4 regions of the Pantoea sp. SGAir0180 genome follow, and region 1 is predicted to be linked to each of the others. Evidence: predicted binding sites of a transcription regulator. Region 1 holds the regulator's gene; each other region holds the start of a gene.

Region 1 (5,408 bases):
GAATCGTCTTCCCCCAACGCACTCAATCAACGCTTTCGTGGTTTTTATCCTGTCGTGATCGATGTTGAAACGGCGGGCTTTAATGCGCAAACCGATGCGCTGCTGGAAATCGCTGCCATCACCCTGAAAATGGATGATGAGGGTTGGCTTCATCACGACGAGACGCTGCATTTTCATGTGGAACCTTTTGTCGGTTCGCTCCTGCACCCTGAAGCGCTGGCGTTTACGGGCATCGATCCCACGAATCCCTTGCGCGGCGCAGTCACCGAATATGAGGCCCTGCATGCCATTTTTAAAATGGTGCGAAAAGGCATCAAAGAGACCGGATGCAACCGCGCCATCATGGTCGCTCACAACGCCACGTTTGATCTGAACTTTATGAATGCGGCGGCGGAACGTGCGGGCCTGAAACGCAATCCCTTTCATCCCTTTGCGACCTTCGACACGGCCGCGCTGAGCGGACTGGTGCTGGGCCAGACCGTGCTGGCAAAAGCCTGCAAAGCCGCAGGCATGGCGTTCGACAGCAGTCAGGCGCACTCCGCACTCTATGATACACAGCAAACGGCGACCTTATTTTGTGAGCTGGTTAACCGCTGGAAACGGCTGGGAGGCTGGCCGTTAGCTGTTACGGAAGCGTCGGCGACGGGTGGAGAAACAACCGAGTAACGCGCGTAAAAAAGGCCGACGAGGTCGGCCTTTTTCAGTTATTCCGCTTCTTTAAACTTCTCAGCGGTTTCTTTGATTAACGGCTGCAACTCGCCGCGCTGGAACATTTCAACAATAATGTCGCAGCCGCCGACCAGTTCGCCATCAACCCATAACTGCGGGAACGTGGGCCAGTTGGCGTATTTTGGCAGCTCTGCGCGAATATCCGGGTTCTGCAGAATATCCACGTAAGCAAAGCGCTCACCACAGGCAGACAACGCCTGGACCGCCTGCGCAGAGAAACCGCAGCTTGGCAGTTTCGGCGAACCTTTCATGTACAGCAGGATCGGGTTTTCTGCGATCTGGCGCTGAATTTTTTCTACAGTACTCATTATTGCCTTCCTTAATTCGTCACTTCGTGTTTCTTTATTGTAGCGACTTCACGCCAGGACTGAAAACGAGATTTTGGCTCGTCTGACGTTAAATCGCCATGTTTGCTAAGTAAGCTGGTCAGGCATCCGCAGGAAACTGTGACAAAGACTATGAATGTATTCATAATTTGCAATGAATTTGCTGTTATAAGAGACTGAAATTCCTGATTTATGCCTGATTTTTATCCAGGCCAGCAATTAATAAAAAAGGACTTACTCTTTTAAAAAAAACTGGACTAGAATGACTTCGGCGCTGATCGGTGATCAGATTTTTCTTAACTTTGTCAGAGACCTGTTTGATCTGACAGCTTAACCAGTAAACGGACTATGCGTTCAATCATTACGCTTCTTATTCTGGCTTTTGCGCAACTCTTCTTTAACATCGCTGCTGCCTCCCCGCATGCGACGGTTAAGGCCAGCTTGCATAAGGTAGAGAAAAAAAGTGCGCGCGACGATGATCGGCGCAAACGACGCGCGGTTAAAGCCTCATCTAAAAAAAGTCGCGCCTCCGCTGTTCAGAAAGTCAGTAAGACCACGAAAACCAGCAAAACGACCTCTCACACCATCACGCACAAAACACTCGCTAAAACGACTGCCTCGCACAAGACGCTGAGCAAAAAAGTCGCCGCCAATGCCGCCAGCAAAAAACGGTATGGTCATCAACGTGCTGCGAAGGCGTTAACGGCAGACAATACCGAAACCGGCACCATTAAAATGAGTAAAGCGCATCGCCAGCGTTACCAGAAAGCGCGTGAAACGGCGATGGCAAAACTGATGGGGCAACTTGGCAAGCGTTATCAGTGGGGAGGCAAATCGCCCCATACGGGTTTTGATTGCAGTGGCCTCGTATGGTACGCCTACAAAGACGTCGTGAAGTTTAAGATCCCCCGTACCGCTAACGAAATGTACCATCTGCGGGATGCAGCACCGGTCAACCGCGAATCCCTTGAAAAAGGCGATCTGGTTTTCTTCCGCATCAACGGGCGTGGAACCGCAGATCATGTCGGGGTTTACCTGGGCAACGGTAAATTCATTCAGTCACCGCGTACCGGTAAAGATATTCAAATCAGTGCGTTGAGCGAAGATTACTGGCAGCGCCATTATATTGGTGCGCGTCGCGTTATGACGCCAAAGACCGTTCGCTAAACGTCCTTCATACAAAAAAGCCGGGAAAGGCAGCTTCCCGGCTTTTTTATTGCCCATATCGCCCCGATTGTGCAGCGGGGTGTTCCGGGCGAAAATGCCGCACTTGCCGGTGATACGGTCTGACAGACAGGACGTATCACCGGCAAGGCTGGACGCGCAGTCAGCCAGTATAGCGTCGCTGCAAACGAATGCGGCTAGTGCAGAATAGCGGTGAAGCTAAACGCGATGATCATTAACAGTGCGGCTGCCGTCGTCATTAATGACAGTTTTAAATCGGTACTCATCCCCTCTCCTTTAACCCTGACGTTTGTAAGGTTATAGCATTTTCACATACGCGTGGGTAAAAATCTCGTTTTATCCGCACAGCCTTGTTAGAATCCCCCCTTTGTTGCGCAACAGCGCGCAATATCGGTTGCGTCCGCGCCCTTTTCAGACGTTATTTCCTGCCCTGATGACTCAATACCGGACAGAAAAGCGATGTTTTTCGCAGAAATAACCGTCCGCTGACGCAAACGTTTAACAATATGCTTATCAATAATTTAGATAGGCCCGGGAGTTCGATTTACATGGCAACAATTAAAGATGTGGCGAAGCGTGCGGGCGTGTCCACCACGACCGTCTCACACGTCATCAATAAAACGCGCTTTGTCGCAGAAAATACCTGCGAAGCGGTGTGGGAAGCGATTCGGGAACTGCATTATTCTCCCAGCGCAGTCGCGCGTAGCCTGAAGGTGAATCACACCAAAACGCTGGGCCTGCTCGCCACGTCCAGTGAAGCGCCCTACTTTGCTGAAATTATCGAAGCCATTGAGAATCACTGCTTCGATAAAGGCTATACCCTGATTCTGGGCAACGCACATAATGACCTGCAAAAACAGCGCGCCTATCTGTCGATGATGGCGCAAAAGCGCGTTGACGGGCTTCTGGTGATGTGTTCAGAGTATCCGGATGATCTGCTGCAAATGCTGGAAGCGAACCGCAATATTCCGATGGTGGTGATGGACTGGGGCGAATCCCGTGCCGACTTTACCGATACCGTACTGGACAATGCTTTTCAGGGCGGTTATCTGGCGGGACGTTATTTGATTGAGCGTGGTCATCGCGATATTGGTGCCATTCCCGGCCAGATGGAGCGTAACACGGGAGGCGGTCGCCATGCCGGTTTCCTTAAGGCGCTGGAAGAAGCGGGTATTCAGCCACGTGCCGAATGGATTGTGCAGGGTGACTTTGAACCCGAATCTGGCTATCAGGCCATGCAGCAGATTCTGTCACAGAAGCAGCGCCCAAGCGCCGTATTCTGTGGGGGCGACATCATGGCGATGGGCGCAATCTGCGCGGCCGACGAAATGGGCCTGCGCGTGCCGCAGGATATCTCCGTCATTGGTTACGACAATGTGCGCAATGCGCGCTATTTCACTCCGGCACTGACCACGGTGCATCAACCTAAAGCCCAGTTGGGTGAGAAAGCGCTGGAGATGTTGTTAGATCGCATTACCAGTAAGCGGGAAGAGTCGCAGACGATTGAAGTCCACCCGACGCTTATTGAGCGACGCTCGGTGGGCTATGGTCCTTATCGCGATTACCGCCGTTAATCCTCGCTCAACCACTCCTGATTTAGCGTTTGCGCATCGCCCAGGTACTGGAGTAACCACCCCAGCGCCGGTGATGCGCGATCTTCCGCCCAGCTGACGCAGCAGGGACTTTCCGGAAACGCCTGTGGTAAGTTCAGCTCTGCCATCTCGCCGCTGTCCAGTAAGGGCCGCGCTAAATGGCCGGGTATCATCGCGACACACAAGCCGGCGCGCACGCAGTCCAGACCGGTTTGCCAGTCCGGGACCACCAGCCGGCGTTGGTTATCCAGCGCCCAGGTCATACGACGCGGTAACGCGCGTGACGTATCTTCCAGCACCAGAGAAGGCCAGTAGCGCAACGCCTCATCATCCAGCGTAGCAACCTGCGTCAGAGGATGCTGATGCGCCACCACGCAACGCCAGTTCAGGGTGCCCATATCGCGAAAGGCGAAACGCCCCCCCACCGGAATCGCCTGTGTCGCACCTATCGCCACATCCACTCGCCCGTCTGCCAGCGCATCCCAGACGCCGTTAAAGACCTCATAGCTGATGTGCAACTCCATGTCGGGAAAATGACGGTAAAAATCCCTGACAAACTGCCGGGTCCGCTGCGGTTTGACGATGCAGTCGACGGCAATACCAATCTGACCGCGCCAGCCGTTGGCGAGCTGTTGACACTGACGTCGTGTGGCATCCATTTTTTTGATAACGCTGCGCCCTTCCCGCACGAAATGCTCGCCCGCCGGCGTGAGAATCACCTCCCGGTGCTGGCGTTCAAACAGCGGCACAGCCAGCCAGGTTTCCAGCTGGCGAACGGTATAGCTGATGGCAGAAGGCACACGGTGCAGTTCCTGGGCGGCCGCGCTAAAGCTGCCACCGCGTGCGACCGCATCCACCACTTCCAGCGCATATTCAGACCACATAATTTGCCTTCAAAATTTTTAACAGCAACAGGCAAATTTTACCGTTTCACAGCGTGAAGTACAGCTTTTACACTGCCCCGCGTTTATTCTGCAACTGATGAGAACCCGATGTCCGCTTCAAAAGGCTTTATTCCCTATCTTGCCGTGCTCAGTATGCTGGGCTTTCTGGCAACCGATATGTACCTGCCCGCCTTCGGCGCTATGCAGCAAAGTTTTAGCACGTCAGCCGGGATGATCAGCGCCAGCATGAGTCTGTTTCTGGCCGGTTTTGCCTGTGGTCAACTGGTCTGGGGCCCCTTATCTGATCGGTTGGGGCGTAAGCCGGTGCTGCTGGCAGGCCTCGCCCTGTTTGCTCTGGGCTGTGCGGGTATGTTGTGGGTAGATAATGTGATCCTGATGCTGGTACTGCGTTTTGTGCAGGCTATCGGCGTGTGCGCGGCGGCCGTCAGCTGGCAGGCGCTGGTCGTCGATCGCTATCCTCAGTCACAGGCTAATAAAGTCTTTGCTACCATTATGCCGCTCGTCGCGCTGTCTCCCGCCCTGGCGCCGTTACTGGGCGCCTGGCTGATCGGCCATTTTCACTGGCGCGCCATTTTTGCGGTGCTGACGGGAATTGCTGTGGCGCTCATCCTGGTCACGCTGCGCCTGCCTTCGCCGCAAAAAAAGCAACGTTCCCCTGCTCCGCAGCCTGG
Region 2 (5,408 bases), 400 kb from region 1:
TGGCCGCAATGGATGTGTTAGCGCCTGGCATTGGTGAAATTATCGGCGGTTCACAGCGTGAAGAGCGTCTGGATGTACTGGATGCGCGTCTGGAAGAGATGGGGCTGAAAAAAGAGGATTACTGGTGGTATCGTGATCTGCGTCGCTATGGCACCGTTCCCCATTCCGGATTCGGATTAGGTTTCGAACGTTTAATCGCCTATGTCACAGGCGTACAAAATGTAAGAGATGTTATCCCGTTCCCACGCACGCCACGTAATGCGAGCTTCTGATTTTCAGCATTTAATATAAGAAATTCATATATATAAAGAGGTCGGCTTCGCCGGCCTTTTTTTATTTTTGTAAATTTTGATATGACTCACAAAGTTCCGTTATTTTTACATTTAGAAATACATTTTTTATCTTTGAAACAAGATTACGACTTTTGTAGCATTTTCGCAGTAGAATTACCCGATGGGGGATGGAAAGATGCGTGCAGACACAGGAGACACCAAACTTCTTTCAAGGTTCATGTAAAGATTTCTTGACGGCAGTGGCAGGTGTCCAAATAACTCCAATGAGGGTAATAAATAATGATGAAGCGCAACATTCTGGCAGTGGTTATCCCTGCTCTGCTCGCCGCTGGCGCAGCCAATGCAGCAGAAGTTTATAATAAAGACGGCAATAAGCTGGACCTGTACGGTAAAGTGGATGCGCGTCACCAGTTCTCTGATAACTCAGACGATGACGGCGATCAGACTTATATCCGCTTCGGCTTCAAAGGCGAAACCAAGATCAATGACCAGATGACCGGTTATGGTCAGTGGGAATACAACATCCAGGGTAATAACTCTGAAGGTTCTGACGCACAGAGCGGTAACAAAACCCGTCTGGGCTTCGCAGGTCTGAAATTCGGCGACGCTGGCTCAATCGACTACGGCCGTAACTACGGTGTGGTTTATGATGCAATCGGCTGGACCGATATGCTGCCAGTCTTCGGTGGTGACTCAGGTAACTCTGATAACTTTATGAATGGCCGTAGTGGTGGTCTGCTGACCTACCGCAACACCAATTTCTTTGGTCTGGTGGATGGCTGGAACTTTGCGCTTCAGTATCAGGGCAAAAATGAGAACTCAAACCGTAGTGATCGCAGAGCGAATGGCGATGGCTGGGGTGTGTCAACATCTTACACCTCGCCAATCGGCGTGGGCATTGTAGGTGCCTATAGCAGCAGCGATCGTACTAATTCTCAGGCTGCTGGTGGACAGACAACTTATTCTAACAATGGCAGCACCACTACCACTACTGACGTAACAGGTCAGGGTGCCGGTAAGCATGCCGAAAGCTGGGCAACTGCACTGAAGTATGATGCTAACAACATCTACTTAGCTGCCATGTATGGTGAAATGCGCAATGCCGCACCAATTTCATCTTCTTCTACTGGCAACTTTATTGCAAACAATGGTCAGACTTTCACCAACGCATCATTCGCTGGCTACGCTAACAAAGCGCAGATCATTGAACTGGTAGCACAATATCAGTTCGATTTTGGTCTGCGTCCGTCTCTGGCCTATGTCCAGTCTAAAGCGAAAGACATCGAAAATATCGGCGATGCTGACCTGTACAAATACTTCGATGTGGGCGCAACCTACTACTTCAACAAAAACATGGCCACCTACGTTGATTATAAAATCAACCAGCTGGACAAAAACAACCCACTGGGCATTCCTAACGACGACGTAGTCGGCCTGGGTGTGGTTTACCAGTTCTAAGTTTGTTGATGCAGTACAAAAAACGGAGCTTCGGCTCCGTTTTTTATTGCCTTTATTCAGCGCAGCCGCTATGTGGCCCCCTTCTCCCTATAAGTACCGGTAATTCTGCCGACCGGACAATGAATTTTATCGCAAACGGTTGGCATTTCGCCGTGCTGACGTTAACCTGATGCTTCATTTGCTAAAGTTCACGCTACTGGACCCGACTCATGTTTGAATCGATCTCTGCTGCACCTGCCGATCCTATCCTTGGCCTGGCCGATCTGTTTCGTGCCGATGACCGCCCGAATAAAATTAATCTCGGTATTGGCGTTTATAAAGATGAAACCGGGAAAACCCCGGTGCTCACCAGCGTTAAAAAAGCAGAGCAATATCTGCTGGAAAACGAGACCAGCAAAAATTACCTGAGCATTGACGGTCTGCCGGATTTCGCACACTGCACTCAGGAATTGTTATTTGGTAAAGGCAACGCCCTGATTTCGGCGGGCCGCGTACGTTCCGCGCAGACGCCAGGCGGGACAGGTGCACTGCGTGTCGCTGCGGATTTTCTGGCCACACAGACGTCGGTGAAGCGCGTATGGGTCAGCAACCCGAGCTGGCCGAACCATAAAAACGTGTTTAACGCCGCGGGTCTCGAGGTGTGTGAATACTCGTATTATGATGCGGTCAACCATACGCTGGACTTTGACAGCATGCTGGCCTCGCTGAAAGAGGTTAAAGCCGGTGATGTGGTGCTGTTCCACGGCTGCTGCCATAACCCAACCGGTATCGATCCGACAGCAGAGCAGTGGCAACAGCTGGCTGCGCTTTCCAAAGCCAATGGCTGGTTGCCGCTGTTTGACTTCGCCTATCAGGGCTTTGCCCGTGGGCTGGAAGAAGATGCAGCAGGTCTGCGCCTGTTTGCGGCCAGCCATCAGGAGCTGATTGTGGCCAGTTCCTATTCCAAAAACTTTGGTCTGTATAATGAACGCGTGGGTGCGATTACGCTGGTGGCGAGCGATGCAGCCACGGCCGATACCGCCTTCAGTCAGGTGAAGTACACGATTCGCGCGAACTACTCTAACCCACCGTCACACGGTGCGGCAGTGGTTGCAACCATCCTGGGAAATGACGCGCTCCGTACCATCTGGCAGCAGGAGTTGTCCGATATGCGTCAGCGTATCCAGCGCATGCGTCAGCTGTTTGTGAATACGCTGGCGGAAAAAGGGGCGCAGCAGGATTTCAGCTTTATCATTAAGCAGAACGGTATGTTCTCGTTCAGCGGGCTGACCAAAGATCAGGTCATTCGTCTGCGTGAAGAGTTTGGCGTATATGCGGTGAACTCAGGCCGGGTGAACGTGGCCGGGATGACGCCCGATAATATGTCTGCCCTGTGTGAAGCGATTGTCGCCGTGCTGTAATCCTGTCCTTATGAAAAAAAATGGGCCTGACTGGCCCATTTTTTATTGCAGAAAAGGATTCGTCAGACGTTCACGACCTAAAGTGGATAGCGGACCGTGACCGGGCAAAAACGTCACATCATCTCCCAGCGGCAACACTTTGTTTTTGATGGCATCAATCAGATGCTGATGGTTACCCTGCGGAAAGTCGGTGCGTCCTACACCACCGTTAAAGATCACATCACCGGAAACCAGTAAACGCCCCTGTCGGTCAAAAAACACGATATGGCCTGGCGTATGACCGGGACAGTGCAGAACCTCAAGATTAACCTGACCAACCTGAACAGTGTCCCCCTCTTCCAGCCAGCGATCGGGCGTAAGCGGCGCGCAGTACTCAAGTCCAAACATCTGGCTCTGCGTGGGCAATGCCTCAAGCCAGAACGCATCCTGTTTGTGCGGGCCTACCAGCGGTATGTTCCAGCAGGCCGCCAGTTCCGCCGCGGCCCCGACATGATCAAGATGACCATGCGTCAGCAGGATCTGACCAGGCGTTAAATCAAGCTGTTCCAGCGTTTGCCTGATTGTATCGGCGTCACCCCCCGGATCCACAATCGCAGATTCACGTGTGGTGTCGCACCAGATAACCGAACAGTTCTGCGCGAAGGCGGTAACGGGGATAATGTGATAATTCATAACGCTCCATGGTCGGCACCCGCAGCGTTGCCGACGTTACGACCAGTGCCTGACCGGACCGGTATCAATATGTACAAAGTTGCTGCTGGGGTAATATCCTACACCACCCGCCCGCATTTTTAACGCGGCTTTCCGGACATTCGCCAGACTAATCCCCTCAATATGGAAATCCATCGCCTGACCTTTGGTGTGGTAGCTGTGTTTGGCGACACCAGGACCAGATTCGCGCAGCATATTATTGGTGGCCAGAGTGCGGTAGCCCGAGATCAGCTGAACGGGCTTACGCGTTTCCAGCAGCGCCTGGAGGCGGTAGAGCTGATCGAAAAGGTGGGGATCGATACTTTTGATTTTATTGGCGCGGTAGTCACGGAAAAAATGGTTAAGACGCGATAACTCGCTCTTGTCGTAACTTTTACCGTTGAAGAATTCTGTTTTGAGGGTTTCACCCGTGTGAAGGTTATTCAGCGTTAAGACGCGCGGTCGTGACGTAGAGAGTGAAGCCATCGCTGACGTCGGCAACAAAGCCAGTCCCGCAGCGGCACTTCCGCAAAACAACAGTTTGCGACGGACAGAATCAATTGTAGACATGAAGCGTTTTACCTGAGAACAGAGCCAATGACACGTGCAAAAAACGCACTGGCGGAACCATAACTTTCTCGCGGTAGCACGTCAACCCATGTCTGGCAAGTTTGGAAGACGGCGCCTCATCGGAGGCACCGGCTTTCTCAGGTCATCTTCCTGCGCGCAATGCGCACTTACGGTTAAAAATCAACCGTTAGAGGAGCAACTGCTGCGCGCGACTCAGCACCAGACTCCCGGAACGGGCCGTATTATCATAATTGTAAATATCTGTACGAAACTGCGTTTTACCATCATCCGCGACCCAGGCGGTTAAATAATACAGGTTAACCGGTATCCGATGGCGAATAGGCACATAGCGCGTATCACCCTGTTTTAACGTCCCCGAGATACGGGCATCATTCCAGCCTACATCCTGCAGCAGAATGCCCGCTAGTTCAGACGCTTTGTTGACCCGCACGCAGCCCGAGCTGAGTGCGCGAATATCGCGCTGGAACAGATTATGATTGGGCGTGTCGTGCAAATAGATAGCATCTGAACTGGGCATATTAAATTTGAAACGGCCCAGTGAATTGGTCTGCCCCGGCGCCTGACGAATTCGGTACGGGAACGACGAGGCAGACACCATGCTCCAGTCGATCATGGTGGGATCGATCACCTCCGCATCCGCACTCCAGCCCGACAGCAGGGTATATCCATGCTTATACAGGTACGTCGGGTCCTGTTTCACTTTTGGAATGATGTCCTGGCGCACCAGCGTGGTAGGCACATTCCAGGGCGGATTCAGCACCACGTTGTTGAGCGCGCTGCGCATCAGTGGCGTTTTACGGTCTGGCCGGCCCACAATCACCCGCGATGTCAGCACCCGGGTGCCGTTGTTGTAATAATTCAACGAGTAATTGGGAATGTTGACCATAATGCCGTTGTGCATATCATCCGGCAGCAAACGCAGGCGTTGAATGTTCAGCGCCAGCAGGGCGGCACGTTGCTGAGGTGACACATTCAG
Region 3 (5,408 bases), 1.4 Mb from region 1:
CGTGCGTCAGTTAGTGAATGTGATTGAACAGTGCGTGGCGCTCAGTTCCTCGCCGGTGATCAGCGATGCGCTGGTAGAGCAGGCACTGAGCGGCGAAAACAGCGCATTACCAACCTTTGTCGAGGCGCGTAATCAGTTTGAACTCAATTACCTGCGCAAGCTGTTGCAGATGACCAAAGGAAATGTGACCAACGCGGCGCGTCTGGCTGGACGTAACCGTACTGAATTCTATAAGCTGCTGTCACGTCACGAACTGGACGCCAGTGACTTTAAAGAGTAATTTTCTGCCGCACCAGCCTGCAGCATGGCCAGCGACATTTATACTTAAAAAATCCCTCTGACCACGGAGGGCGCGAGGAAAGGGTCTGACATGAAAAAGATCGATGCAATAATTAAACCATTCAAACTTGATGATGTGCGCGAAGCGCTTGCTGAAGTCGGCATCACCGGGATGACCGTAAGCGAAGTGAAAGGCTTTGGCCGCCAGAAAGGGCACACGGAACTCTACCGTGGGGCAGAGTATATGGTGGACTTTCTGCCGAAGGTGAAAATTGAAATGGTGGTAGGCGATGATATCGTGGACACCTGCGTCGAAACCATCATGCGCACCGCGCAAACCGGCAAAATTGGCGACGGCAAAATCTTTGTTTTCGATGTCGCTCGCGTGGTGCGTATCCGTACCGGTGAAGAAGACGAGGAAGCGATTTAATCCTTTTCAGAAGCGAAGCTTGCTTCTGAACTGCGACTGCGATGCGGGACAACGTTTATCGCTGGTCAGTGTGCCCCTGCCTGATTTCAGGAAGGGGCAATAATCAGTCATTTCCAGCACGTTATCATCTGGGCAACATTAACTTCAAATTGTACAACTCACTTATTATCTCTTTGTATCGCATTAATTTTTTGGTTTTTTATTTCGATTAGCATGTTGTTTGTTATTTAAGGTTAATGTTCTTTCATTTGGCTATTAATCTAAATCAAAAACGACTAATGATCTTAACGTTATCATGGCGTTTTTATAATTGGGTGCAGTTAATCATAGCCTTATGTTCTCGCGTGTTATAACTACGGCCGTTAATAAAGGGACGTGTAATTTACTCTCTTAATATCTACAGGAAAACCGAAGGCGCGTTGACAGAAAATGACTTATACAATGAAAGTAAAAGGGATAATGATATTCGCTCTGATTCTCGCATCCTGTCAGACCGTTTCCGGCGAAGATGCGCTTTACAGTAAAGTATTAACCGCTTCGCATTATCATGATAGTAAGGGCTTATCAGACAGCGATTACGACAAAATAGGGGAGCTTATAGCCCAGGGGGAAACCCGCTGGATAAGACTTTATCCCGTGTTAAGCAAATCGCCATTCTTAGGGATGACCTCTTTTCAGGAAAGTTTAAATATTGTCATGGCCTGTGCTTTACCTGAGAATCCCAACGAGGTGTTAAAATTTGTTGATGAGGCAAATATTGATCACATATGTGCAGCGCCTTTTATCGAACCGGGCCGTGATGAACTGCGTGACTATTTTAACGAAACATTCCCGACATTACATAAAGCTTTGCCAGAAGGATACTGGAAACAATCCTGTTTGCTGAAACTAAGAAAGGCCCTCGCTGATACATTGCCATCAATAAAAGAAAGTTAAACTCTGCTATTTCTTCCCATGCGTTAACGATTACCCGGCTCAATAGTGGTAAGTAAAACGCTGCCATGCGTGCGAAAGCGCCTGGATAGGCGGTAATCTGTTCCGCTATGAAAATATGTCCGACTCCGACTCCGACTCCAACGCGTCGCTCTTCACGCATGAACACAGTAATACGCACGAAACGGCTCCTTACTTTCAGCGTATAACAGATGCCAGAAGGGCCGTTCATAGCCGCAAATTACATTACCTTATGCGGACCAAACACCTCATAGTGAATCCTGTCCGCCGTCACGCCGACCGCCAGCAGCTGCTGAACGACGAACTGCATAAAGCCCAGCGGCCCACAAAGATAGAAGTGGGTATTCACCTCCTGCAGACGTGGTGAAACGCTCGCCAGATCCATAAGGCCTTGCGCATCATAACGACCTGCATCGCCCTGATTTGGCTCGCGATACCAGATATGTTGGGCAAAATCAGGCAACAGGTCACCGGCCGCGCGCACTTCATCTGCAAAGGCATGCTGCTGGCCGTTTTCAGCGGCATGTAACCAGTTGACCGCTGCCGGGTGCTGCCGGGTAGCCAGCGCATGCAGCATGGCCAGCATCGGCGTTTGCCCTACGCCCGCTGAAATCAACGTGACCGGCGTCGTCGGACTTGCCTGGAGAAAAAAATCCCCGTGTGGAGGCGTCAGCTGAATCTCATCGCCTGCTTTGGCCTGTTGATGCAGCCAGCCTGAGACTGTTCCCCCGGCTTCCTGTTTTACCGCAATTCGGTAGGTCTGCGCATTGCTGACGGTGGTGAGTGAGTACTGACGAATTTGCTGATAACGGAAGCCCGCTGGCTGCAGATGCAGTGACACATACTGCCCCGGCCTGAAGGACGCAATGGGTTTACCATCAACAGGAGCGAGGGTAACGCTTTTGATCACGTCACTTTGTTGCTCAATCGCGCTGATGAAGAAGGCTCTCGTGCCGCGCCAGCCGCCTTGCTGGTGTGCCGATGCCTGATAAAGGGCTTCTTCACGCTGGATAAATATATCGGCCAGCACTGTGTAGGCGCGTCTCCAGGCGGCGAGCACCGCTTCGCCAGGATTCAGCATGGCGTCGATAGAGGAGAGTAAATACTCACCCACAATTTTATATTGCTCAGGTTGGATCGTCAGACTGGCGTGCTTTTGGGCAATTTTTTCGACGGCTGGCCGTAGCGCCGTCAGATTGTCCAGATTGGCCCCGTAGGCGCAAATCGCATTAAACAGCGCTTCACGCTGTGCGCCATTGCGCTGGTTGGCCCTGTTAAAGACATGCTTTAACTCTGGATGATGAGAGAGCATCTGACTGTAAAAATGGGCCGTCAGATCGGGGCCGCATGCCGCAATCGCGGGAAGGGTGGATTTCACAATGTGAATCGTCTTGGCATCAAGCATGGGAATACCTCACTTAAAGTTGCATTTTAAATGCATCTTATGGCCGGGCGTTTTGTTCTGTAAATAGCGTTGTGGTTTACAGGAAGACTGAGCGGCAAATTTTCAGACGGAGAAATGGAAAATTTCCGTTACAGGGTGCGGGGAAAAACAGCGGGAAACCGCTTGCAAAGCGAGCCAAAAACACATCGCCAATGCGAAGCCAAACGTTTGCGTAAAAAGAGGGGATTGGCCCTACCGTCCCCTGGTAAAAGGGTTTACACTGTCTGCCTTCGCCCTTTGGGGGCGTAATTTGCCGATTTAAAGATAGCCAGTCAGGAGATGCGGATGTTAAAGCGTGAAATGAACATTGCCGATTATGATGCCGAGTTGTGGCAGGCGATGGAGCAAGAGAAAGTGCGTCAGGAAGAGCACATTGAACTGATTGCTTCTGAAAACTACACCAGCCCGCGTGTAATGCAGGCGCAAGGTTCACAGCTCACCAACAAATATGCTGAAGGCTATCCTGGCAAACGTTATTACGGCGGCTGCGAGTATGTAGATATTGTTGAGCAGCTGGCTATCGATCGTGCGAAAGCGCTGTTTGGTGCAGATTATGCCAACGTACAGCCGCACTCAGGTTCACAGGCTAACTTTGCTGTGTTTACCGCCCTGCTGCAGCCAGGCGATACCATTCTGGGTATGAACCTCGCGCACGGTGGTCATCTGACGCACGGTTCGCCTGTTAACCTGTCGGGCAAACTCTACAATGTCGTGCCTTATGGTATCGATGAAACCGGTAAAATTGACTACAACGAACTGGCTGAGCTGGCAAAAACGCACCAGCCTAAGATGATCATTGGCGGTTTCTCTGCGTACTCGGGTATTTGCGACTGGGCCAAAATGCGCGAAATCGCAGACAGCGTTGGTGCCTGGTTGTTTGTGGATATGGCGCACGTTGCGGGTCTGATTGCGGCTGACGTTTACCCGAACCCTTTACCGCACGCGCACGTTGTGACTTCTACAACCCACAAAACGCTGGCCGGTCCGCGTGGCGGCATCATTCTGGCGAAAGGTGGCGACGAAGAACTGTACAAAAAGCTTAACTCTGCGGTTTTCCCTGGCGGCCAGGGCGGCCCGCTGATGCACGTCATTGCGGGTAAAGCCGTGGCGTTCAAAGAAGCGATGGAACCCGAGTTCAAAACCTACCAGCAGCAGGTGGCAAAAAACGCGAAAGCGATGGTCGAGGTCTTACTGGAACGCGGTTATAACATCGTGTCAGGCGGCACTTACAACCACCTGTTCCTGATTGATCTGGTGAGCAAAAACCTGACCGGTAAAGAAGCGGATGCGGCACTGGGCCGTGCCAATATCACCGTGAACAAAAACAGCGTGCCGAACGATCCGAAAAGCCCGTTTGTCACCTCCGGTGTACGTATCGGTACCCCAGCGGTCACGCGTCGTGGCTTTAAAGAAGCGGACGTGCGTGAACTGGCCGGCTGGATTGCTGACGTGCTGGACGATGTGAACGACGAAGCCACGATTGAACGCACGAAGCAAAAAGTGCTGGATATCTGTGCGCGCTTACCGGTTTACGCCTGATCCCGTCAGGTGAGTCAACGGTTGAAAAAGGATGGCCCCGGCCATCCTTTTTTATTGCCCGTCTCACGTGGCTCTGACAAAGTATCGACCTCTTAACACGACCGGTCACACTATTGCTGGAGGGAACATGGCAATCGGCTCCGCCAGATGGCTTGGATTAAGCTATTTCACCTACTTTTTTTGTTACGGTATTTACCTGCCTTTCTGGGGCGTCTGGCTAAAAGGCGTGGGACTGAACCCCGAACAAATTGGCCTGCTGCTTGGCTGCGGCATGGTGGCGCGTTTTGTAGGCAGTTTGTTCATCGCCTCGCAGGTTAAACATCCTTCTCAACTGATTACGGCGTTGCGGCTGCTGGCGCTGCTGACCTGTCTTTTTGCCGTGGGATACTGGACTGGACAACAGTGGTTGTGGCTGCTGTTAGTGATGACCGGCTTTAATCTGTTTTTCTCCCCGCTGGTGCCTTTAAGTGATGCGCTGGCGGCGACCTGGACGCAACAAATTGGTCTGGCCTACGGGCCGGTGCGCCTCTGGGGTTCTCTGGCCTTCGTCATCAGTTCGTCGTTGACCGGTATGCTGGTGACGGCTTTTTCATCCCAGGCGATTTTAATGCTACTGTCAGCGGGCGTCATAAGTATGCTGGCGGGTATGTTGCTGACGCCGCAAACACACCCTCAGGGCAGCGAACGCAAGAGCAACGTCAGCGGTGGCTGGCAGGCCTGGCGCGATCTGATACGGGAAAACGCGATCTGGCGTTTCATGGT
Region 4 (5,408 bases), 310 kb from region 1:
CGGTTAATCGGTAATGAACCAGTCGTCAGCGCTTTCCCACGTTTGCTGCAGGATTTCACTGATTTGCTCACGCGTGTCTTTGTCACCGCCCATTACGCTCAGTTGATTCGCCGTGGCGTAACGCACTTTGACCTGATTGGTGAATTGCGGAAATTGTTCATCGATCCGGCGCGACAGCTCCTGGCTCAGGGCTTCCATCGCACCAGCGGGAAGAGGTTGGGTTTTGGCAACGGTAATTTCAACACGCATAAAAGCCTCCGTATAAGATACTGTATATAATTACAGTATAAATATGGCGGAGGCAAGCGAAATTATTTTATACGCCAGTTGAGGGTTTCCCCGGCAAGGAAAGGCACCAGCGTATGAGCGCCCATTGCAATGCTTTCTTCTACCGTCCATGGCTCACGCACCAGCGTAAGGGTGCCGTCGTTCAGCGGCAGGCCATAGAAACGCGGACCATTTTCAGAACAAAATGCCTCAAAATGCTGCAGGGCATTGAGCTCTTCAAATACGGTGGCGTACGCGGGCAGGGAGGTAGGGGCGTTGAACACACCCGCACAGCCGCAGCTGCTCTCTTTCAGATGGCGCAAATGAGGCGCGGTGTCGGTACCCAGAAAGAAACGGGGATGACCGGAGGCGACAATCCTGCGCAGCGCCTGCTGATGCGTATTGCGTTTCAGGATCGGCAGACAGTACAGGTGAGGGCGGATACCCCCGACCAGCATATGGTTGCGGTTGAACATCAGATGCTGCGGCGTAATCGTTGCCGCCAGGTTTTCATTGGCGCTTTCCACATAGTCAGCTGCATCTTTGGTCGTGATGTGTTCCATCACCACTTTCAGCGCGGGGAACTGTTTGCGTAGCGGTTCCATCACCGTTTCAATAAAGCGGGCTTCGCGGTCAAAAATATCGATGTGCGAGTCCGTCACTTCACCATGCACCAGCAGCGGCATTCCCAGCGTTTGCATCCGCTCCAGCACTGAAGCAATCGAAGCAATATTGGTGACACCATGGCTTGAATTGGTCGTGGCATGAGCGGGATACAGTTTGGCGGCCGTGAACAATCCCGACTGAAAACCGCGGGCCAGCTCATCGGCCTCTAACGAGTCGGTCAGGTAGCAGGTCATCAGGGGGGTAAAAGCGTGCCCATCAGGTAAGGCAGCCAGAATGCGATTGCGATAAGCTTCGCCCGCCGCGACGCTGACTACCGGCGGAACCAGATTGGGCATGACGATAGCACGACCATTGACTGCGCTGGTATAGGGCAGCACAGTGTTGAGCATATCATCATCACGAAGATGGATATGCCAGTCATCTGGACGGCGGATAGTAAGTTGCTGAGGGTGTGCGGTCATGAATGCGGCTCCGGCAAGTAGAATAAACGAAAGGCGTGTTTAGGCCGGGTTATAAGCATAAGGACTCAGGCAACCGTTTGCACCTGTTTTTCTTTTTTAAAAAAAATCCGCGCCTGAAGGCGCGGATAAGATGACGGTAAAGCTGCCTGTCAGGCGGTTAGTCGGTGAAGGGGATGACCAGTTCACCAGGCTTCACTTCCAGCCCTTTCGCGAATTTTTTCGCCAGCGATTCCGCTTTACTGCGATCGGCGCTCAGCACGTAGGCCGGGTGCTGATCAAAGTAGCTTTTTAACGACTGATTCAGATAAGGCGTCAGGGTTTTCATAATAGAGGCCATTTTCTCGGGCTGAACCTGCGCATCGACGATTTCCATATCGCGCAAATATATGGCTCCTTGCTGCTGATCAAACACTGGCTGCGCACGCATTTTGAGCTGCATATCGGCCTGTTGCGGACCAAAGAGTGAGGAGACATTAATTTTGGCATCGCCCGATAAGGTGACTTTGCCTGGCACGTCCCGACCAATCTGGCTATTCAGGTTAGTTAACACAATATGGGCATTGACCAGACCTGATACGCCAATGTCTTTTTCGAAGTTATTATGTTTTTGCAGGGCCTGATTGACTTCCTGTTCGCTAATTGTGTATTGCGTTAACTGATTACAGCCACTCAGTAAAACCGCTAAAAACAGGGCAACCAGCCCGTGAAAAACCGTCTTCATACTTCCCTCGTTTAACTGTAAAACTCGCTCGTGGCATAGCCTGCCTGAATGCAAACCGTCTGTCATCAGGAATGGGATGATATGGATTTGCCGAAAATGCCTTCCGGAAGAAAGTGTCCCGATCTGCCGCTGTTAAAACGGGCGGCTTGCGGCACCTACGACTTCTTACGCGGCGGGGCAGTGGCAGCGCACAGGGTTAAGAAACCGATGTGGTTACCAAACCAATTTTCTGGATCGGAGATATGAACAGATCTTTTGACGCGTCTGCGCTGCACGGTGGGCCGGACGATAATTCAGCGACCTGGCTGTTGTGGTATGCGTAACGTTTTACCGCAGACCTGGCGGCGGTTATAGTGAAAGTTATCAATGACTGGCATTTCCTTCCCGCCATGGACTTCAGGAGAGATGATGTTTGGCTATCGTTCTGCCGCACCAAGGGTGCGACTCACGACCGAGCGGCTGGTGGTAAGACTGGTTCATGAACGCGATGCATGGCGTTTAGCCGACTATTACGCGGAAAACCGTGACTTCCTTAAACCCTGGGAGCCGGTGCGTGATGACAGCCACTGTTATCCCTCTGGCTGGCAAGCCCGGCTGGGCCTGATCGCTGATATGCATAAACAGGGCTCGGCGTTCTATTTTATTTTAATGGACAGCAATGAAACGGAAGTGCGTGGCGTGGCGAATTTTAGCAATGTCCTGCGCGGTGCCTTTCATGCCTGCTATCTTGGCTATTCGCTTGGCGAGAAGTGGCAAGGGCAGGGCCTGATGTTTGAAGCGCTGCAGTCGGCGATTCGCTATATGCAGCGCCAGCAATATATCCACCGCATCATGGCAAACTACATGCCGCATAACCAGCGCAGTGGTGACCTGCTGGCCCGCCTGGGATTCGAAAAAGAGGGCTATGCTAAAAACTACCTGATGATTAACGGTCAGTGGCAGGATCATGTCCTGACTGCGCTGACCAGCAAGGAATGGACACCCAATCGTCGTGGGTAAAATGAGGAGTTCGCAATGAAGATGACCTTGTCGGCGCAGGCGTTGCGCGTGCTGGGTTGCCTGCTGGAAAAGCAAATCACCACACCGGAACAGTATCCTCTTTCATTAAATGGCGTGCTTACCGCCTGTAATCAAAAATCTAATCGCGAGCCCGTGATGACGCTGAGCGAAAGCGACGTGCAGGATCAGCTCGATCTCCTGATTAAAAAGCATCTGGTGACCGCCAACAGCGGGTTCGGCCAGCGCGTGGTGAAATACGAGCAACGCTTCTGCAATTCCGCCTTCGGTAATTTACAGCTCAGTAGCGCAGAAGTTGCCGTTCTCACATTGCTGTTCCTGCGTGGCGCACAAACCCCTGGTGAACTGCGGACCCGGAGTGGGCGTTTGCATGAGTTTGCCGACGTCAGCGACGTTGAACAGACGCTGGACACGTTGATGTCGCGCGCTGAGGGGCCCATGGTCATGCGACTGGCGCGGGAGCCGGGTAAACGTGAAAGCCGTTTTATGCACATGTTTGCTGATGAGGTCGAACTCGGGGCGCTGGAGCAACACCCAGCCACGGCGGACGATGCCGCGCTGCGGGATCGGGTTGAGGCGCTTGAGCAACAGGTTGCCGATCTTCAGGCACAACTGGCGCAATTACTGGAAAGAGAACAATAAATGACGATTCGCATTGGTGTTGTTGGGTTAGGCGGTATTGCGCAAAAGGCCTGGTTGCCTGTGTTATCGCAGGCAAATAACTGGCAGTTAGTCGGCGCATTTTCGCCGAATCAGGCCAACGCCCGCATCGTCTGTGACCGCTACCGTATCACCTGCTTCCCTTCACTGACCGATCTGGCTGCCGCCTGTGACGCCGTATTTGTGCACAGCAGTACGGCCAGCCATTACGACGTGGTCAAAGCACTGCTTCAGGCTGGCAAGGATGTCTGTGTCGACAAACCGCTGGCAGAAACCCTGAATCAGGCAGAGGCGCTGGTCGCGCTGGCCGAAAAGAAACAACGAAAGCTAATGGTGGCGTTTAACCGGCGTTTCGCGCCCTGCTATCAGCAACTGAAAACACAAATGCACTCCGCCGCTGCGCTGCGTATCGAAAAACACCGCAGCGACAGCGTGGGTCCACAGGATCTGCGCTTTACACTGTTAGATGATTACCTGCATGTCGTTGATACGGCTCTGTGGCTGGCAGGAGGCCGTGCGCTGCCCCGTCAGGGCCATATTGCGACCAATGAACAGGGACAGATGCTTTACGCCGAGCACCATTTCAATGCGGGTGGATTGCAGGTAACCACCAGTATGCACCGTCGGGCAGGCAGCCAGCGCGAACGTATCAGCGCCATCTGTGATGGCAAATGCATTGATATTCATGACATGCGCGACTGGCAGGAAGAGTGCGGTGCAGGCGTAGTGATCACGCCGCCTGCTGCCTGGCAGAGCCACCTGGCTCAGCGCGGATTTGTGGGCGTGGCAGAACATTTTGTTCTCTGCATCGAAAATCAGACAAAGCCGGAAACGAGTGGTGAGCAGGCGCTACTGGCGCAACGTATCGTCGAATCCATGTGGCGTGACGCGGAACGGGAATAACGCCTTGTAACACTCAGTGCTGGTCATTTCACGCGATCGCAGTAGACTATCGCCCGACGTGTGACAGGACCCGTGCTAAGTCACTCATTTTGCCGATTCTTTTCAGGATGCCCCGTCAATTATGAATTTGTTGAAATCGCTGGCAGCGGTCAGTTCAATGACCCTGTTTTCCCGCGTGCTGGGTTTTGCCCGGGATGCCATTGTGGCACGGGTGTTTGGTGCCGGCATGGCGACCGATGCGTTCTTTGTTGCGTTTAAACTACCCAATCTTCTGCGGCGTATTTTTGCTGAAGGGGCCTTCTCGCAGGCATTTGTTCCTATTCTGGCCGAGTATAAAAGTAAGCAGGGCGAAGAGGCTACGCGGCTTTTCGTGTCCTACGTTTCCGGTCTGCTGACCCTGGCGCTGGCGCTCGTGACCGTCGCAGGCATGGTTGCCGCACCCTGGGTCATCCTGGTGACGGCGCCGGGGTTCGCCGATACAGCCGATAAGTTTGCCCTGACCAGCGCGCTGCTGCGCGTCACTTTCCCCTATATTCTCCTGATTTCGCTGGCTTCGCTGGCTGGGGCCATATTAAACACCTGGAACCGTTTTTCGGTGCCGGCGTTTGCCCCCACGCTGCTGAATATCAGCATGATCGGCTTTGCGCTGTTCGCCGCACCGCACTTCCATCCGCCCATCATGGCGCTGGCGTGGGCGGTGGTGGTCGGCGGACTGCTGCAACTGGGCTATCAGTTACCGCATCTGAAAAAGC

What was found. Region 1 encodes PurR, which represses purine synthesis genes. Its sites were predicted from a motif close to CANGCAAACGTTTGCNTG; they were not measured.
Region 2: a site for PurR is predicted at 1,880-1,897, ahead of C1N58_RS10810 (amino acid aminotransferase). Genes of this name have one in related genera too.
Region 3: a site for PurR is predicted at 3,265-3,282, ahead of glyA (serine hydroxymethyltransferase). Genes of this name have one in related genera too.
Region 4: a site for PurR is predicted at 1,422-1,439, ahead of pyrC (dihydroorotase). Genes of this name have one in related genera too.

The regions. Positions count from the first base shown of each region.
Region 1 is NZ_CP028071.1:1,907,129-1,912,536, forward strand. Features, by position in the region: gene rnt (ribonuclease T) at 1-666, shown strand, start outside; gene C1N58_RS08905 (Grx4 family monothiol glutaredoxin) at 705-1,040, opposite strand; gene C1N58_RS08910 (C40 family peptidase) at 1,404-2,222, shown strand; gene C1N58_RS08915 (cytochrome bd-I oxidase subunit CydH) at 2,417-2,506, opposite strand; gene purR (HTH-type transcriptional repressor PurR) at 2,789-3,814, shown strand; gene punR (DNA-binding transcriptional activator PunR) at 3,811-4,716, opposite strand; gene punC (purine nucleoside transporter PunC) at 4,825-5,408, shown strand, end outside.
Region 2 is NZ_CP028071.1:2,305,899-2,311,306, forward strand. Features, by position in the region: gene asnS (asparagine--tRNA ligase) at 1-272, shown strand, start outside; gene C1N58_RS10805 (porin) at 573-1,751, shown strand; gene C1N58_RS10810 (amino acid aminotransferase) at 1,961-3,151, shown strand; gene C1N58_RS10815 (MBL fold metallo-hydrolase) at 3,194-3,823, opposite strand; gene C1N58_RS10820 (YcbK family protein) at 3,860-4,411, opposite strand; gene ldtD (L,D-transpeptidase) at 4,599-5,408, opposite strand, start outside.
Region 3 is NZ_CP028071.1:544,849-550,256, forward strand. Features, by position in the region: gene glrR (two-component system response regulator GlrR) at 1-280, shown strand, start outside; gene glnB (nitrogen regulatory protein P-II) at 371-709, shown strand; gene C1N58_RS02765 (hypothetical protein) at 1,139-1,645, shown strand; gene hmpA (NO-inducible flavohemoprotein) at 1,884-3,068, opposite strand; gene glyA (serine hydroxymethyltransferase) at 3,393-4,646, shown strand; gene C1N58_RS02780 (3-phenylpropionate MFS transporter) at 4,774-5,408, shown strand, end outside.
Region 4 is NZ_CP028071.1:2,217,694-2,223,101, reverse strand. Features, by position in the region: gene dinI (DNA damage-inducible protein I) at 4-249, opposite strand; gene pyrC (dihydroorotase) at 312-1,355, opposite strand; gene C1N58_RS10370 (lipoprotein) at 1,513-2,076, opposite strand; gene rimJ (ribosomal protein S5-alanine N-acetyltransferase) at 2,485-3,075, shown strand; gene C1N58_RS10360 (YceH family protein) at 3,091-3,735, shown strand; gene C1N58_RS10355 (Gfo/Idh/MocA family protein) at 3,736-4,656, shown strand; gene murJ (murein biosynthesis integral membrane protein MurJ) at 4,778-5,408, shown strand, end outside.